Regions from separate parts of the Nocardiopsis sp. YSL2 genome, predicted to be linked through region 2. Evidence: riboswitches for the same ligand, from Rfam matches in the RefSeq annotation. Region 2 holds a riboswitch; each other region holds the start of a gene.
What was found. A riboswitch is a leader RNA that binds a small molecule or an ion and turns the genes downstream of it on or off. The one in region 2 is predicted to bind cobalamin.
Positions count from the first base shown of each region.

Region 1: linked by a shared signal. The riboswitch ahead of M1P99_RS11980 (nitrite reductase) and the one ahead of M1P99_RS22990 (energy-coupling factor ABC transporter permease) in region 2 are both predicted to bind cobalamin.
Region 3: linked by a shared signal. The riboswitch ahead of cobN (cobaltochelatase subunit CobN) and the one ahead of M1P99_RS22990 (energy-coupling factor ABC transporter permease) in region 2 are both predicted to bind cobalamin.

Region 1 is NZ_JAMOAO010000001.1:2,757,853-2,763,653, forward strand. Features, by position in the region: gene M1P99_RS11970 (precorrin-2 C(20)-methyltransferase) at 1-1,496, opposite strand, end outside; gene M1P99_RS11975 (precorrin-8X methylmutase) at 1,493-2,239, opposite strand; gene M1P99_RS11980 (nitrite reductase) at 2,344-3,246, opposite strand; cobalamin riboswitch at 3,299-3,508, opposite strand; gene M1P99_RS11985 (HEAT repeat domain-containing protein) at 3,729-4,499, shown strand; gene M1P99_RS11990 (MerR family transcriptional regulator) at 4,493-5,563, shown strand; gene M1P99_RS11995 (peptidoglycan-binding protein) at 5,578-5,801, opposite strand, start outside.
Region 2 is NZ_JAMOAO010000001.1:5,207,541-5,213,341, reverse strand. Features, by position in the region: gene M1P99_RS23010 (hypothetical protein) at 1-62, opposite strand, end outside; gene M1P99_RS23005 (energy-coupling factor ABC transporter ATP-binding protein) at 157-1,092, opposite strand; gene cbiQ (cobalt ECF transporter T component CbiQ) at 1,089-1,829, opposite strand; gene M1P99_RS22995 (energy-coupling factor ABC transporter substrate-binding protein) at 1,836-2,264, opposite strand; gene M1P99_RS22990 (energy-coupling factor ABC transporter permease) at 2,261-3,037, opposite strand; cobalamin riboswitch at 3,068-3,293, opposite strand; gene M1P99_RS22985 (universal stress protein) at 3,517-4,416, shown strand; gene M1P99_RS22980 (flavodoxin domain-containing protein) at 4,452-4,979, opposite strand; gene M1P99_RS22975 (DUF4389 domain-containing protein) at 5,176-5,801, shown strand, end outside.
Region 3 is NZ_JAMOAO010000001.1:2,742,373-2,748,173, reverse strand. Features, by position in the region: gene cobN (cobaltochelatase subunit CobN) at 1-3,576, opposite strand, end outside; cobalamin riboswitch at 3,611-3,744, opposite strand; gene M1P99_RS11920 (ABC transporter ATP-binding protein) at 3,776-4,588, opposite strand; gene M1P99_RS11915 (iron ABC transporter permease) at 4,585-5,601, opposite strand; gene M1P99_RS11910 (ABC transporter substrate-binding protein) at 5,598-5,801, opposite strand, start outside.

The DNA.
Region 1 (5,801 bases), 2.4 Mb from region 2:
TCGATGGCGGCCGGATCGAGGTCGGCGAGGGTGGTCACCGTCAGCGACTCGCCCTCGCGTCCGACGTCCCGGCCGACGACGACCACGGTGTCGGGCTTGCGGTGCTCCAACAGGATCCGTCGGGCGTTGACGACCTGTTCGGTCCGCGACCGGGAGGCCGGGTTGTAGACGGCCAGGGCCAGGTCGGCCTCGGCGACGGCGCGGAGCCGCCGCTCGATCACCTCCCACGGCTTCAGTCGGTCGGAGAGGCTCATCACCGCGAAGTCACCGCCGACGGGGGCGCCCGCCCGGGCCGCGACCGCCTGCACCGCGCTCACCCCGGGCAGCACTCGGACCGGCACGTCCTGGTACGCGGGATCCTCGGCCGCCTCGAACACGGCCGTGGCCATGCCGAAGACCCCGGCGTCACCGCCCGAGACCACGGCGACGCGTTCGCCGCGTGCGGCCAGGTCCAGGGCGAGGCGGGCACGGTCGAGTTCGACGGTGTTGCCGGACGCGTGCCGGGTGAGGCCGGGGCGCGGCGCGACCCGGGCCACGTAGGGGCCGTAGCCCACGACATGGCCCACCTCGCCGAGCGCCGTCGCGGCCTCGGGCGTGAGCCAGTGCTCGGGACCGGGCCCCAGCCCCACGACCAGCACTTCGCCCGCGCGTTCCGCGGCCGCCGCGGGGTCGGCGCCGCCTTCCCGTTCCGCGGTACCGCCCTGCCCTGCCGCCCCGGTCCGGGCGGCCTGCCCAGCGGATCCGGCGACCGCGGGTGTCGGCGCGCCGCTCCGCGACCGGCGGCCGTTGCGGCTGTCGCCGGTGACCAGCACCAGCGAGAAGTAGGGCACCGTCGCCGGGTCGACCTCCGAGACCGGCATCCGCCGCTCGCACGCCATCGAGGCCCGCTCCACGTACTCCGCGTGCTCCAGTCGTCCTGCGGCCTCCAGGGCGCGGCGGACGGCCGGGAAGGTCCGGCCCAGCTTCATGATCACGGCCGCGTCGGTGTCCGCCAGGCGGCGGGCCAGCTCGGGTTCGGGCAGGGTGCCGGGCAGCACGGTGAGCACGTCGGTCTGCCGGGCCAGCGGCGCGGCCGTGGCGGCTGCGAACGCCGGAACCCCCGGCACGACCTCCGTCTCGTACCGCTCGGAGAGCCGGTCGTGCATGTACATGTACGACCCGTAGAACAGGGGGTCGCCCTCGGAGAGCAGCACGACGTCGCGGCCGGCGTCCAGGTGGGCGGCCAGCCGGGACGCGGACTGCTCGTAGAAGTCGGCCAGCGCGCCCGCGTAACCACCGGGGTGGTCGGTCGCGCCGGTGGTCACCGGGTAGGTGAGCTGCTCCTCGACCGCCGACGAAGGGATCAGTTCCTGGGCGATACGCCGGGCGTTGGACTGCTTGCCGACGCCGGCGTGGTAGGCGACGACGTCGGCGGCGGCGATGAGCCGGGCCGCCTTGAGGGTGATCAGCTCGGGGTCTCCGGGACCGACACCGACGCCGTGGAAACGACCGGTCACTCCTCCTCCTTGGCGAGTGCGTTGAGGGCCGACGAGGTCATCGCGGAGCCTCCGCGGCGGCCGCGAGCGGTCACGTAGGGGACGTCCACGCCGAACCGCTCGGCGAATTCGGTCAGGGCCTGCTTGGACTCGGCGGCCCCGACGAAGCCGACGGGGCAGCCGACGATCGCGGCGGGGCGCGGGGCGCCGTCGGCCAGCATCTCCAGCAGGTGGAAGAGCGCGGTGGGGGCGTTGCCGACGGCGACGACCGCGCCCTCGAGCAGGGGCTCCCACAGCGACACCGCGGCCGCGGTGCGGGTGGTGCCCCACTCACGGGCGAGGCCGGGGACGCGCTCGTCGCCGAGGAAGCAGAGCACGTCGTTGCCCCGCGGCAGCCGGTTCGCGGTCACTCCGGTGGCGACCATCGTGGCGTCGCACAGGATCGGCGCGCCGTCCCGGAGGGCGGCGCGTGCCGCCGGGACGAGGCCGGGGTGGACGACGAGGTCGTCGGCCAGATCGACCTGGCCGGTGCCGTGGATCATCCGCACGGCGAGCCGTTCGGCGTTGGCGGGCAGGTGCGCCAGCCGGGCCTCGCGCCGGATGATGGCGAAGGAGTCGGCGTAGATCGCGGGCCCGTCGTCGATGTACTCGTAGTGCCGGACGGGTCGCTTCGGCGGGCTCGGCCGGTGCCTCCGGTCCGATGCGTCGGGCGCGTCCGGTCGGTTCGGGTCGTCCGGTCTCACCGGTCGGTTCTGCTGGTTCATCTGCTCACGTCGGTCCGGCTGGTTCGCGGGCTCACGTCGGTCCGGGCCGCTCGGCTGGTCGAGTCGGCCCGGCCGGTGAGATGGATTCGGTCGGTTCGCTGTGGTCACTGTGCCCGCCCGGGGACGAGGACGCCGCGCCAGGGCGTGACGACGAGGTCGCCGCGCTCTCCGTCACCGGCGGCGAGCGCCTCCTCGGCGAGTGCCTCGGCGGCGGCCCGGTCCAGGCCCGCGTCGGGGACCGGCACGTGGCGACCGCCACCGGCCAGCGGGCCGTACGGCAGCGGTGGCGCGGCGTCCGGCAGGCGCGGATCCGGGGGCACCGGATCGGTCAGCGGCGCCGGGAGCTCGGCGACGTGCCACGCGGCCGAGGGGCCCTCGCCACGCCGCGCCAGGAACTCGTCGGCGAGTCGCACGATCGCGCCCGGCGCCTCGTCGAGCGGCACGACCGGGCCCCAGCCGTCCCCGACCCTCACTTGGGCGACCCGCGCGTCAAGGGCCGTCAGGCCCAGATCGCAGGAGCGTTCGACCAGGTCACCGCGCCCGTCGTCCAGGACGAACAGGAACCGGCCCGGAAGCCCGGCCCGACGCGGATCGGCGCACAGCAGCCCGTCCAGTGCGGCGGCGAGCGGCCGCAGATCAGCGCGTCCGCCGGTGCGGCCGGTGCACGGCGAGGCCATGATGTTGCGCACCAGCTCATGGGCGGGCGAGGGCAGCAGACCGGTTCCCTCCACCGCGTGGAACGCCTCGGGGGTCAGCCGCCCGTCGTGTCCGGGAAGGGCACGCAGCTGGATGTTGGCCCGGCCGGTCACGCGGACCCGGCCGTCGCCGAACTCGGCGGCCACGGCCGCCACGTCGCGCAGCGTGCTCGCGGGCAGCCGGCCGCCGACGAGCCGGAGCCGGACGAGCAGCCCGTCGTCGGCGGGCCACGGGCGCAGGGCGCCGGGGCAGCGGTCGCGCCGCGTACGCGGGGTGCGCGGATCGGCGGAGGGGACATCCTTCGGGGACACGTGCGTCCTTCGGGTCAGGGGCCCGTTTCGCGGGACCCGGTTGACCTGGCGGCCCGTCACCGCCAGCGCCAGCAGGTCTTCGGACTCGGGATCGATCGGTGCGGAGCGCCTTCCCGGAGCCTCGTACCGCTCCAGTGACTGCCCCGGGACACCGTCCCGGGGCGTGCCCGCCCGTCACCCTCACCGCTGCGCGTCAGTCCCGGGTTCGCACCGGGTTCCCTGCCCCACGAGGTGGAGTTCGACTGGCTCGACGAGGGTACCCCGCAGCTCGCGGCGCTGGTCCAGCGGTCTCCGCCCAGACCGCGGTCCCGCCGCACGCGCCCCGAGACGGCGCGGCCCGGCGCGGGCGGTCCGCGTAGGACACGTCGTCGGGGCGCACCCCCATCGGGCGATCCGTGACCGGCGGGTTCCCCCTCCATCGGTCATGGACTTGACCTTGACACCGTGACAAGGTCTTCACTGGAGCGCAGGAGGTGGTCCCGATGAACACGACCCCGAACACCCGCGCGGCCCAGGCCCTGTCCGCCAAGGACACCTCGGTCCGGCTCCAGGCGGCCCTGGCGGTCGGCTCGAACCCCGACCCCGAACTGCTGGAGACGCTCATCGAGCGCTGCGCGGTCGAGCCCGACTTCTTCGTGCGGGACATGCTGTCCTGGGCACTGATCCGCCTCCCGCCGGAGATCACTCTGCCCAGGATCTGCCAGGAGCTGGACTCCGAGCGCCCCCAGGCCCGCGGTCAGGCGCTGCATCTGCTCTCCAAGATCGGCGACAGGAGCACGTGGCCCTGGATCACCCGCGACATGCTCCGCGACGCCGACGACCAGGTCGCGCGGACCGCGTGGCGCGTCGCGGCCATGCTCGTGCCCGAGCGCGAGAAGGGGGACCTGGCCGACGCACTGGTCTCGCAGCTCGGTCGTGGCGACCGCGGGGTGCGGCTGAGCCTGAGCCGGGCGCTCGTCGACCTCGGTGAGGCCGTGGAACCCGCGCTGGAAGAGGCCGCCGGGCACCCCGACCCGGCGGTGGCCGCGCACGCCCGCGCCACCGAGATGCTCCGGCGGGACCCGGAGGCCGGTTTCGACGCGGCCATCGAGGAGGCGGAGCGCGTGAACACACTCGGTCCCCGGCGAGCCGCGGCCGCTGCCGCCGCCGTGGCGGCCACGGCGGCCGGTACCGAGGCGCCGGAGGCCGACGGGTCGCCGGAGGCGGACGGGTCGCCGGAGGCGGACGGGTCGCCGGAGGCCGCGCATTGCTGATCGGCGAGGTGGCCCGTCTCTCCGGGGTGAGCAGCCGGATGCTGCGGCACTACGACGCCCTGGGACTGGTCCGGCCGACGGGCCGCACCGCCGGTGGCTACCGCGAGTACTCCGCCGAGGACGTCCGCAGGATCTTCCACGTGGAGAGCCTGCGGTCCCTCGGGCTCTCCCTCAAGCAGATCGGGCGCGCCCTGGAGGACCCGGCCTTCACACCGGCAGCTCTGGTCAGCGACCTCATCAGGTGGACGGAGGACCGTCTGGCGAGGGAACGGGAATTGCTCGAGCGGCTCCGAGCGATCGACGCGACGACGCCCACCGGCTGGCAGGGCGTCCTGCGCATCGTCGAACTCATGCGGGAACTCGACTCGCCCAGCGCCGGGCGCAGGCAGCAGGCCGTCCTGGCCCGGTCGGACGACGTGTCGGCTTCCGCCGAGCTGTTGGCCAGGGCGGTCCTGACCGAGGCCGACCCCCATGTCGCGGGCGCCCTGCGGTGGGCCGTCGCCCGTTCGGGCGGCGGCGTGGCGGAGCTGGAGGCGGGAGCGCGCTCGGAGGACGTCGACATCCGGCGGCGCGCGGTGCTGGCGATCGCCGGTATGGCCGACGCCCCGGGGGCGGACGCGGTGCTCACGGACGCCCTGCGGGACGCGGATCCGACGGTGCGCGGGCACGCCGCTCTGGCTCTGGGCCGGCGGGGCGCGGCCGCGGCGGTGCCCGCACTGGTCGGCATGGTGGTCGAGGGGGCCAACGACGTGGAGGCCGCGGAGGTCCTGGGAACGCTGTCCCAGGACCCCGGGCGCGCGGACCGGATCACGGCCGCCCTGATCGACGAACTCGCCGCGCCCACCGCTGACTCCGCGACGCGGATCCGCCTCACCCAGGCGCTGGTCGAGCTCGCGGGAACCACCGGGCTGGAGGTCCTGCGCCACCTGGCCCACGACGACGACCACGCCGTCGCCCGCGTCGCCGCGGCCCTGGTGGGCGTTCTCGAAGGACGGTCGCCCGCAGCCCGAGCCGGGGCCGCCGGACGAGGAGGTCACCGCCGTGAGGGTGAGCCGGGGCGGTGACCGTCGCGAGCCGGTCAGGTGATGGGTGCGGTCCAGGCGGCCGCCCAGGTCCGAACACCGATCAGACCGTCGTCCACCAGGTCCTTCTCAGCCTGGAATGTTCTGGTGACCGCCTCGGTCTGGTCGCCGTACAGGCCGTCGGGCGTGATGATCCAGCCCCGGTCGCGCATCCTGCGCTGCCACCGGCGCAGGTCCTCGCGGTGCGAGTAGTAGCCGCTAACCTGCCAGACCGGCCCGC
Region 2 (5,801 bases):
TGGATCTCCAGGTAGTGCGTGGTGAGGACGATGGTGGAGCCGTCCTCGCGCAGCCGGTCCAACGCGTCCCACTGGTCGTCGCGGGACTGGATGTCCAGGCCGGTGGTGGGCGCGTCCAGGAAGACCGTCCCTGACGGCGTGGAGGTCGCCGACCGTTCAGGTGTCCAGGAGCCGGGCCAGGTCCTCCGGTGAGGCGGGGTCGGCCGCGTCGTCCGGCAGAAGTCCGTGCGCGCGCAGCGCCCGCCCGACCACCGGGCCCCAGGCGGGTCGCAGCCGGGCCCGGGCCAACAGGTCGGTGTCGCCCAGGACCTCCCCGGCCGGGCCCGCCGCCAGGACCGTCCGGTCCAGTACCAGCGCCTGGTCCGCCCAGCCGTGCGCCAGGTCGACGTCGTGCGTGGACACCACGAGCGTGGTGCCCCGGGCCCGTAGGGAGTCCAGGGTCGTCACCAGTTCCGCCACCCCCGCCGGGTCCAACCCGGCCGTGGGCTCGTCCAGGATCAGCACGTCGGGGAGCATCGCCATCGCCCCGGCCAGCACCACCCGTTTGCGCTGGCCGTAGGAGAGCAGGTGGGTGGGCCGGTCCGCGAGCGCGGTGATGCCGAGCGCGTCCAGCGCCCAGTCCACCCGCTCACGCACCTGGTCGCCGGGCAGGTCCAGGTTGAGGGGGCCGAACGAGACGTCCTGGCCGACGGTGGCGGAGAACAGCTGGTCGTCTGGGTCCTGGAAGACCATCTGCACCCGGCGGCGCAGTCGGTCCCGGGCGCGCCGACCGTGCGTCAACGGGTCCCCGTCCAGCAGCACCGACCCCCGGGTGGGCGCCAGGCTGCCGGCCAGCAGCCGCAACAACGTGGTCTTGCCACCCCCGTTCGGGCCCAGTACCGCCAGCAGTCCGCCGTTGCGGATCCGTACGTCCACCCCGGTCAGGGCGGGGCCCGTGCCCTCGTACTCGTAGTGCAGGCCGTTCCCGGCCAGGACGGGCGGGACGCCGGGTCCGGCCGGCGCGGGGTCCGCCGCCGTGGCGGCGGGGAGGCCGGACCGGGGTCGGGCGCGCATGCGTGCCTCCAAGGAGTCGTCGGCGGTTCCAGTGCTCACAGCAGGACCGCGTGGGTGAGGGAGAGGGCGGCGACCAGCAGGGCCGGAGCGGCGGCCGCGGCCAGCTCCACCGGCCGAACCGGCTGCTCGGCGGTCTGGACTGTGAGCCGCCCGGTGTATCCGCGACAGGCCAGGCCGTCCTGAAGCCGCCGTGCCCGGTCCAGGGAACGGACCAGCAGCACCCCGCCCAGCGCACCCGCCGAACGGATTCCGGACCGCCGGGAGTGGTAGCCCAGCCGCCCCGCCTGGCCGGACGCGACGCGCTGAGCGGTCTGCAACAGCACCATCAGCATCTGGTAGGTCAGGGCGATCACCTCGACTAGGGCGGTGGGCAGCCGGGAGCGGCCCAGGCGGGCGAGCAGGTCGGCCATGGGCGTGGTCAGGACGAACAGGAGCTGGGTGCCGAGTGCGGCGGAGGCCCGCGCCACCACGGCGGCGGCCCGTTCCGGCCCCCCTTCGGCCCAGCCCAGTTCCCCCGGACCGCCCACGGTCAGCAGAAGTGGGACCGCGCTGGTGATGATGAGCAGCAGCGGCGCGGCCGCCACACGTGCCAGCAGCCCGAAGGGGACGCGGGCCGCCGCGGCGGCCGCCAGCGTGGCCGCGGCCACCAGCGCGGCGCCCGGCCACGGTGGCAGCAGCAGTGCGCACGCCAGCAGCCCACCGCACAGGACCCCCTTCACGGCGGGGTGGTACCGCCGCCACCGGCTCCGGTAGGCGGCGGTATCGATCGGTGTCACGCGGGGTCAGCGTTCGGAGGCGTCGTCGCTCGGCTCCGGCTCGGCGGCGCCGGGGCCGTGGCCGGTTCCGGGCCCCGCACCGCTCGGCGCGACGGGCGACGCCGCGGCGTGGCCCGATCCCGTCACGGGCCGCAGCCTGGACCGTGTGCGCACCACCCCGAAGACGTAGCCGACGATTCCGGCGCCGATCGCCGCCTGCAGGGCGAACAGCCCGGACTCGACCTCACCCGAGGGCAGCTCGAACACGGGCGACAGCCACGGCTCGTACTCGGGATCCAGTTCGTTCACCAGGCTCTCGGCCTCGCCGTCGGCACCGGCGAACGGCTCTTCCAGGTGGTCGGCGGCGCCCGTCAGCAGCGGCAGTACGGCCAGGACGGCCACGGCTCCCAGCAGGGCCCAGGTCACCCACGCGCGGGGCTTGCTCGTGTCGCTCATGCGGTGGTCCCCTCTTCGCGGGTCTCGGCGGGGGTCGTGGGCGCGGCGGAGGGCCGCCCTGCGGACTCGGCCCCGGGTGCGGGCGTCGCCGCGGCCGCGCGCAGGAGTCCGAGCCGGACCAGGTCACCACGGCTGACGGAGGTGAGGATGCGGACCACGGCCACGGTGATGAGGCCTTCGATGACCGCGATGGGGATCTGGGTGAGGGAGAAGATGGCCGCGTACTTGGCGAACGCGCCGACGATCCCGCTCACCGGGTCCGGGTGCGCCAGGGCGAGCTGGAAACTGGTGACGGTGTAGGTGCCCAGGCTGGCCGAGAACGCCGCCGCGAACACCGACACGGACATCGACAGCCCTTCGGACAGCCGGGCGGTGGCCGCTCTCAGCAGCCTGAAGGCGCCGTAGGCCACCCAGGGGCCGACCACGGCGAGCGAGAAGGCGTTGGCTCCGAGCGTGGACAGTCCGCCGTGCGCGAGCAGAAGCGCCTGGAAGAGCAGGGTGATCGTGCCCAGGACCGCCATCACCGGTGGTCGGAAGAGCACCGCGCCCAGGCCGACCCCGACCGGGTGGGAGCTGGTTCCGGTCGCCGAGGGGATCTTCAGCGCCGAGAGGACGAAGCAGAACGCGCCGGCGGCGCCGAGCAGCAGCTTGGCGTCGGGGTTGGCCCGCATCTCGCGGGTGAGGGAGCGTACGCCGTGGACGATGAACGGGGCCGCGGCCGCGGTCCAGGCGGCGGCGTGCAGCGGGGGCAGCAGGCCTTCGGGTATGTGCATTGTCGGGGGACCAATCTCCAGCACCTCGTGGACGGTCGTCAGTGCCGTGGCCGGTCTCCTGGCTGCAGGGTCACCGCCCCCGAGTCCGCCTTCCCAGGTCCGCACCCCTCAGGGGTGCTTTCCCAGTGGCGTGTGGCCGTGTGCCGCCGAACGGAATCCGGCGGCACACGGGACGCGAGGGCTTCCCGTGCACAGTGGCGAGGGCCGCGCCGGATTCTCACCGGACTTCCCGAACACCACGGCACCCCGAAGGTAGGCCCTGGGAGCGGGATTGGCAATAAGCGCGGGGCGGCGGGCTCGCAGGGCAGCCCGCGCGAGGGGGCGCCGACGCACCTCGACGGAACGCGCGGTGTCAAGCGGCGCAGGTCCCCCTCCGCGGGTCACGAAAGCCCCGCGGCCATGACGTCCGCCTCTGGCGGACGTGCCCCGCGGGTCCCTAGCGTGGCGTAGGAAGGGACCACGAGCGGCTGGGGGAAACCATGGTCCACGAACACGCACCCGTGGTGGCGGCGGTCAACGGAACACCAGCGAGCGACCGGGCCCTCGACTGGGCCGCGGACGACGCACGGTCGCGGGGCCTGGATCTGCGCGTCGTGTACGCGTTCGACTGGCCGCACTACCACGCCGTACCGCACGGCCTACCCGGCTTCGACCTGGACGAGTTCGCACGCCGCATCGTGGAGGAAGCGCGTCGGCGGGTGCTGGAGCGCGTCCCCGACCTCACCGTCGAGGCGGTGCACATCACCGGGGACCCCGAACCGGTCCTGCTGCGGGAGAGCCAGAAGGCGCACTCGCTGGTCGTCGGCGCGCACCGCATGACGACCCTGGACGCCGTCCTTCCGGATTCGACGGCCCTGGACCTGCTCGTCGCCGCGTCGTGCCCGCTCGTCGTCGTTCCCGACCGGGATCCGGGTCCCGCCAAGGGACGCGTCCTGGTCGGCGTCGACGGGTCGGCGACCTCACGGGCCGCCGCGGAGTGGGCGTTCTCCACGGCCGACGTCCGCGGGTCCGTGCTGCGGGCGGTGACGGTCCACCGGGGCGGCCCCTGGTGGCGTTTCGGTGCGCTGGAGGATCCGTCCTGGACCAGGACGGACGAGGAGAGGAAGACCGAGGAGGCCGCGGCCGAGAAGGAGGCCCGGCGGATACTGTCGGAGTCGATCGCGCAGGAGCGCGCGAACCGGCCGCGGGTGCGGGTCGAGGAGGTGGTGGCGACGGGCCACCCGGTCGAGGCCCTGTGCGCCACGGCCTCGGACTGTGACCTGATGGTCGTGGGATCGCGCGGGCGCGGCGGTTTCGCGGGGATGCTGCTGGGCTCGGTGAGCCGGAACGTGATCTCACACAGCCCGTGCCCGGTCGCGATCATCCGCCCGCCGCACTGACGCGGAGGCCGCGGGCGCCGCGGGCGCCGGGGCGGTCATACCGCGGCGGCGCCCGGGGGCCGGCTGGAGGACAGGTCCGCGGCGATCGCCCCGGCCCAGTCGTCGATCTCCGTCCAGTCACGGAAGTCGCCGTAGCGTCCGCCCATGATCCGGTAGACGGCACGACCGAACATGGGCAGGTGTTCGGGGCTCAGGGCGCCGGCCAGGAGGCGGTGTTCGCGGAGACGGGCGCTTTCGCGCAGCTCCGTGACCTCCTGGGGGTCCCGGGCGTGCTTGTGGAACCAGCCCCCGACGGCCCGTGCCAGCCCCACGCTGAACGCCCAGACCGGCCGTTGGCCGAGCGGCGCGGTGTTGGCGTGCAGGTAGTCGGAGGCCTCCGCGAGCCAGGCGCCGCCGTGCACGGCGCTACCCAGGACCACGGCCTCGTAGCCGTCGGCCGAGGGGGCGTCGGCCAGGGTCCACACCTCCACGCTGTGCCCGCGCTCGCTCAGGCGGTCGGCGATCCTCTGCGCGACCTCCCGGGTGGATCCGTGTTCGCTCGCATATCCGACCAACACCCTCATGCCGGAACCTCCGTGTCCCCTCGCTCCCCTCCAGCCTGGGTGCGGGGACGTCGGCGGCGCTAGGGGCGCAGTTCCCCGCCCGAGGGGGCCGAACGACCTGCGAAAAGACGCCCCAGAGCCCTGACCGCGGCTCACCGAGGGGGTGCAGTGTCGAACGTGGGGGCGACCGAACGGCCGTCCCGGAGAGGTGGCCGACATGACCGATGGCACACGCTACCCGGTACGAGTCGAGGCGACGCCCGATCCCACGGTGAGCCGATGGCTCTGGCTTGTGAAGTGGCTGCTGGCGCTGCCCCACTACATCGTGCTGTTCTTCCTGTGGATCGGCTTCTTCGCCGTGACCGTGGTGGCCTTCTTCGCGATCCTGTTCACCGGCCGCTATCCGCGGAGGTTGTTCGAGTTCAACACCGGGGTGCTGCGATGGAGCTGGAGGGTCGGGTTCTACGCCTACTGGGTGCTGGGCACCGACCGCTACCCGCCCTTCACCCTGTCCGGAGACGTCGACTACCCCGCGCGGCTGACGGTCCGGGCACCGGAACGGATGTCCCGCGGACTGGTCCTGGTCAAGTGGTGGCTGCTGGCGGTTCCGCACTACCTGGTGGTGGGGCTCTTCGTCTACGGGGGCGTGAGCATCACCACGGGCTGGACGGACGAGGGGGCGGCCGAAGCGGCCGGGACGGTGTTCCGCTCACCCGGGCTGATCGGCCTGCTCGTGCTGTTCGCGGCCATCGCCCTGCTCTTCACGGGAACCTATCCTCGGGGCCTGTTCGATCTCGTGGTCGGCCTGAACCGCTGGGTGCTGCGGGTCATGGTCTACGCCGC
Region 3 (5,801 bases), 2.5 Mb from region 2:
CTCCAGGTCGCCCTCGACCTCCAGGTAGACCTCGGTGAGCGCGTCGAGCGTCGCCTGGTCCGGCTCGGCCCACAGCCCGCGCCGGGCGGCCTCGTGCAGCCGCTCGACGATGCCGTGCAGCGCCCACGGGTTCGAGCGGCGCAGGAACTCCTGGGTCTCCTCGTCCATCACGTACTCGGCCGCGAGCTTCTCGTACATCCAGTCGTGGACGACTCCGGCCGTGGCGTCGAAGCCGAAGAGGTAGTCGACGGTGGCGGCCAGCTCGAACGCGCCCTTGTAGCCGTGGCGGCGCATGGCGGAGATCCAGCGCGGGTTGACCACCCGCGCCCGGAACACGCGGGCGGTCTCCTCGGTGAGGGTGCGGGTGCGGATCGCGTCGGGCGAGGTGGAGTCGCCGACGTAGGCCCGGGGGTCGGTGCCGGTGAGGGCGCGGACGGTGGCGATCATGCCGCCGTGGTACTGGAAGTAGTCGTCGGAGTCGGCGATGTCGTGCTCGGCGCTGTCGACGTTCTTCGCGGCGACCTTGATCCGGCGGTAGTTGGCGCGCATGTCGTCGGCGGCGGGGGCGCCGTCGAGTCCGCGCCCGTAGGCGAAGCCGCCCCAGGCCGTGTAGACCTCGGCGAGGTCGTTGTCGTCGCGCCAGGTGCCGGACTCGACGAGTTGGAGGATGCCCGCGCCGTAGGAGCCGGGCGCGGAACCGAAGACCCGTGTGGTGGCGCGGCGGTGGTCGCCGTGCTCCTCCAGGTCGGCGCGCGTGTGCGCGCGGACGAAGTTCTGGTCCTCGGGCTCGTCGAGGTCGGCGACGAGCCGTACGGCGTCGTCCAGCATGGCGACCACGTGGGGGAACGCGTCACGGAAGAAGCCGGAGATGCGGACGGTGACGTCCACGCGCGGGCGGCCCAGCTCCTCCAGGGGGACCACGTCGAGCCGGGAGACCCGGCGGGACGCCTCGTCCCATTCCGGGCGGACGCCGAGCAGCGCGAGGACCTCGGCGATGTCGTCGCCGGACGTGCGCATCGCCGAGGTGCCCCACACCGACAGGCCCACCGACTCTGGGTAGGTCCCGGTCTCCTCCAGGTGGCGGCGCAGCAGGGAGTCGGCCATCGCCTGCCCGGTCTGCCAGGCGAGTCGGGAGGGGACGGCGCGGGGGTCGACGGTGTAGAAGTTGCGGCCGGTCGGGAGCACGTTGACCAGGCCGCGCAGCGGGGACCCGGACGGACCGGCCGGGACGAAGCCGCCGGACAGGGCGTGGACGGTGTGGTCGAGTTCGTCGGTCGTGCGGGCCAGGCGGGGCACCACCTGGGTGGCGGCGAACTCCAGGACTGCGCGCACCCCGGGGTCGTCGTGCAGGGCGGCCGCGGCGGCCGGGTCCCAGTCCGCGGCCTCCATCGCCTCGACGAGGGCGCGGGCGGCGGCCTCCACCTCGTCGACCTCGCGGGCCGGTGCGTCATCCTTGAGTCCGAGGGCGGACCGCAGTCCGGGCACCGCGTGCCCGATCCCGCCCCACACCTGGGCGGCGCGCAGGACGGCCAGGACCAGGTTGACGCGGGCCTCGCCGGCCGGAGCCTCGCCGAGCACGTGCAGGCCGTCGCGGATCTGCGCGTCCTTGATCTCGCACAGCCAGCCGTCGACGTGGAGCAGGAAGTCGTCGAACTCCTCGTCGTCGGGCCGCTCCTCCAGGCCGAGGTCGCGGTGCAGCTCCGCGGCGCGCATCAGGGACCAGATCTCGCCCCGGACCGCGGGCAGCTTCGCCGGGTCCATGGCCGCGATGTTGGCGTGCTCGTCGAGCAGCTGCTCCAGGCGCGCGATATCGCCGTAGCTCTCCGCGCGGGCCATCGGCGGGATGAGGTGGTCGACGACGGTGGCGTGGGCGCGGCGCTTGGCCTGGGCCCCCTCGCCCGGGTCGTTGACCAGGAACGGGTAGACGAGCGGCAGGCCGCCGAGCACGGCGTCGGTGGCGCAGGACGCCGACAGCGCCGCGTTCTTGCCGGGCAGCCACTCCAGTGAGCCGTGCTTGCCGAGGTGCACGACGGCGTGGGCGCCGAAGCCGTGCTCCAGCCAGCGGTAGGCGGCCAGGTAGTGGTGGCTCGGGGGCAGGTCGGGGTCGTGGTAGATCGCGATGGGGTTCTCGCCGAAGCCGCGCGGCGGCTGGACCAGGACGACGACGTTGCCGGCGCGCATCGCGGCGAGGACGAGTTCGCCCTCGTCGTTGACGTACAGGCGGCCGGGTGCGGGCCCCCACGCCTCGGTCATCGCGTCCTTGAGCGCCGCGGGCAGGTCCTCGGTCCAGGCGGCGTACTGCTCGGGCGTGATCCGGACCTGGGCGTCGGTCAGCTGGACGGAGGTCAGCCAGTCCTCGTCCTGGCCGCCCGCCGCGATCAGGGCGTGGATCAGCGCGTCGCCGGCCTCGGTGTCGTCCTCCAGGTCGAGTCCGGGCAGGTCGCCGGGCTCGCCCAGGTCGTGTCCCTCCGCCCGCAGCCGGCGCAGCAGCCGGACCAGCGAGCGGGGGGTGTCGAGGCCGACGGCGTTGCCGATGCGGGAGTGCTTGGTGGGGTAGGCCGACAGCACGACCGCGATCCGCTTCTCGGCCGGGGGCACGTGCCGCAGCCGGGCGTGGGCGGCCGCGATCCCGGCCAGGCGGGCGCAGCGCTCGGGGTCGGCGACGTAGCGGGGCAGCCCGTCCTGGTCGATCTCCTTGAAGGAGAACGGCACGGTGATGATCCGGCCGTCGAACTCCGGGATGGCGATCTGGCTCGCCGAGTCGAGCGGGGTGACGCCGTCGTCGGAGGCCTCCCACTCGGCGCGCGAGCTGGTCAGGCACAGTCCCTGGAGGACGGGGACGTCCAGCGCCGCCATCCGTTCCACGTCCCATGCCTCGTCGTCGCCGCCGGCGCTCGCGGAGGCGGGCACGCTGCCGCCGGCCGCCAGGACGGTGACGACCAGGACGTCGAACGCGCGCAGCGCCTCGAAGAGTTCGTCGGGCGCCGAGCGCAGGGAGCCCGCGAAGACGGGGACGCCCACGGCCTGCCCGGTCGCGTCGACGGCGTCGGCGAGGGCGTGCGCGAACGCGGTGTTGCCGCCGGCCTCGTGCGCCCGGTAGTAGAGGATGCCGACCCGGGGAAGCGAGGGATCGACCGGCTCGGCCCGCTCGGCGAAGCCCCACTGCGGGACGGGTGCGGGCGGGTCGAAGCCCTCGCCGGTCAGCAGCACGGTGTCGGACAGGAAGGCGTGCAGCCGCCCGAGGTTGGCGGGGCCGCCCTGGGCGAGGTAGCGGTGGGCGTCGGCCGCCAGGCCGATGGGGACGGTGGAGTGCTCCATCAGCTCGGCGCTGGGCTGCTGTTCGCCGCTGAGCACGACCAGGGGCGTGCCCCGCTCGCGGACGGCGGCCAGGCCCGGCCACAGGTCGTGCGGCGAGCCGAGCAGCCGCACCACGACGAGGTCGGCGCCCTCGACGGCGGCGATGAGCTCGGTGTCGGAGGCGCGGGACGGGTTCGCCCACGCGTAGTCGGCTCCGCAGGCGCGCGCGGAGAGCAGGTCGGTGTCGGACGTGGACAGCAGAGCGATCCGTACCGTCATGGCCGGAGTCCTCCCTCGGGGTTCTCGCCCCATCGGCGGTAGGAACGTTCGAGGCCAGTGTCTGGCTGTACCCCTGGCGGGGGTCTCACAGTGGCGGAACCGCCCCGGACTCGCACCGGGTTCCTGCGCCTCGAGCGAAGGATCCACACCTTAACGGTCCGCCGCCGTTTCCGCTGTGGCGGGTGACTCCCGAGCCGCCTCAGCGCAGGAACCGGATGACCGGGTATCCGGGCCCGGCGTCGACTTCCGCGCGCACGCCGTAGACCTCGCCGATGAGGGACGGGGTCAGCACCGCCTCCGGTGTGCCCTCGGCGACGACCCGGCCGCCGCGCAGCACCACGAGCCGGTCGCAGTACATGGCGGCCAGGTTGAGGTCGTGCATGGCGATCACGGTGGTGACCGCCAGTCCCGCGACCAGTTCCATCAGGTCGAGCTGGTACTGGATGTCGAGGTGGTTGGTCGGCTCGTCGAGCAGCAGCTCGGTCGGCTCCTGTGCCAGGGCGCGGGCGATCTGGGCGCGCTGGCGCTCTCCGCCCGAGAGCGTGTGCCAGGACCGGTCGGCCAGGCCGGTGAGGCCGGCGCGTTCCAGGGCCGCCGTCACGGCCTCCAGGTCGGCGGCGGACATGGGCGCCCAGGCGCGGCGGTGCGGGATCCGTCCCAGGGCCACGACGTCGCGGACCGTCAGCTCGGTCTGGGTGTGCGCGTTCTGCTCGACGGCGGCCACGCGCCGCGCCGCCGCCCGGCGCGCGGTCCGCACGAGCGGCCGCCCGTCCAGGGTGACCACGCCGGAGGAGGGGGCGAGGACGCCGCCGAGCAGGCGCAGCAGTGTCGACTTCCCGGAGCCGTTGGGGCCCAGCAGGCCGATGGTCTGCCCGGTACGCGGAGCGAGGGTGACGCCGTCGAGGATGAGCCGGCCGCCGACCAGCCGGCTCACGCGTTCGGCGCGCAGCCCCGCCTCATGCTCGTCGGCTTGGGCCCGGTGGTCGGCCACGGCCGGTTCGGTGTCGTTCACGTCGTCCTCCTGACCCGGTACAGCACGGCGATGAAGGCGGGCACGCCGATGAGGGAGGTCATCACGCCCACCGGGATCTCCTGCGGGTCCAGCACGGTGCGCGCCGCGGTGTCCACCCACACCAGGAAGACGGCGCCGCTCAGCGCCGTCACGGGCAGGAGCCGGGCGTGCGCCGACCCGGTGAGCGCGCGGGCTGCGTGCGGCAGGACCAGGCCCACGAAGCCGATCGCCCCGGCCGAGCTGACCAGGGCCGCGGTGAGCAGGGCCGTGGCGGTCAGGAGCAGCAGGCGGGCCCGGACCACCCGGACGCCCAGGTGCGCCGCGGCCTCCTCGCCGAACGCGAAGGCGTCCAGGGTGGTGGTGTGGGCGAGGCAGACGGCGAGGACGCCGGCCAGCACCGCCGCGCACAGGGCCACGTCCGCCCATCCGGCGCCGCCGAGCGACCCCAGCAGCCAGAACAGCACGCCCCGGGTCGTCTCGGCGTCCGCGGAGGTGAGGACGATGAACGAGGTGAGCCCCCCGAACAGCTGCATGGCCGCGACCCCCGAGAGGACCACGCGGTCCATGGTCGGGCCGAGGCTCTGGGCGAGGACCACCACCATCGCGAAGGAGAGCACCGCGCCGGCGAAGGCGCCGGCCGACAGCGACACCACGCCGCCGCCCCAGCCGAGGACGATCACGGCCACCGCCCCGGTCGAGGCCCCGGAGGACACCCCCAGCACGAACGGGTCGGCCAGCGGGTTGCGGAGCAGGGACTGCATGACGGCGCCGCACAGGGCCAGCCCGGCGCCGCACACCGCGGCGAGCAGGGTCCGGGGCATCCGGAGGTTCCAGACGATGCCCTCGCGCAGCGGGCTCAGGGGGCTGTCGCCCAGCCCCAGACGCGCCGACACCGAGCGCCAGACGTCGGCCGTGGTGATGTCCGCGGGGCCGATGGTGACGGTGATCGCGATCGAGACCGCGAGGACCACGAGTCCGCCGGTGGTGAGCAGCGCGGAACGCGCACCCCTCACTGGGTGAACCCGAGGTCCCGCAGACCGGCGGCGACGTGCTCGATCCCCTCGACCGTGCGGATCGAGGGGTTCATCGCCTGGCCGCTGAGCAGGATGTAGCGGTCCTCCCGGACCGCGGTGAGGTTGCGGGTGGCGGGGTCGGATTCCAGGAACTCGATCTTGGCGTCCGCGGACTCCGCCGTCTGGGCCTCGCGGGTCAG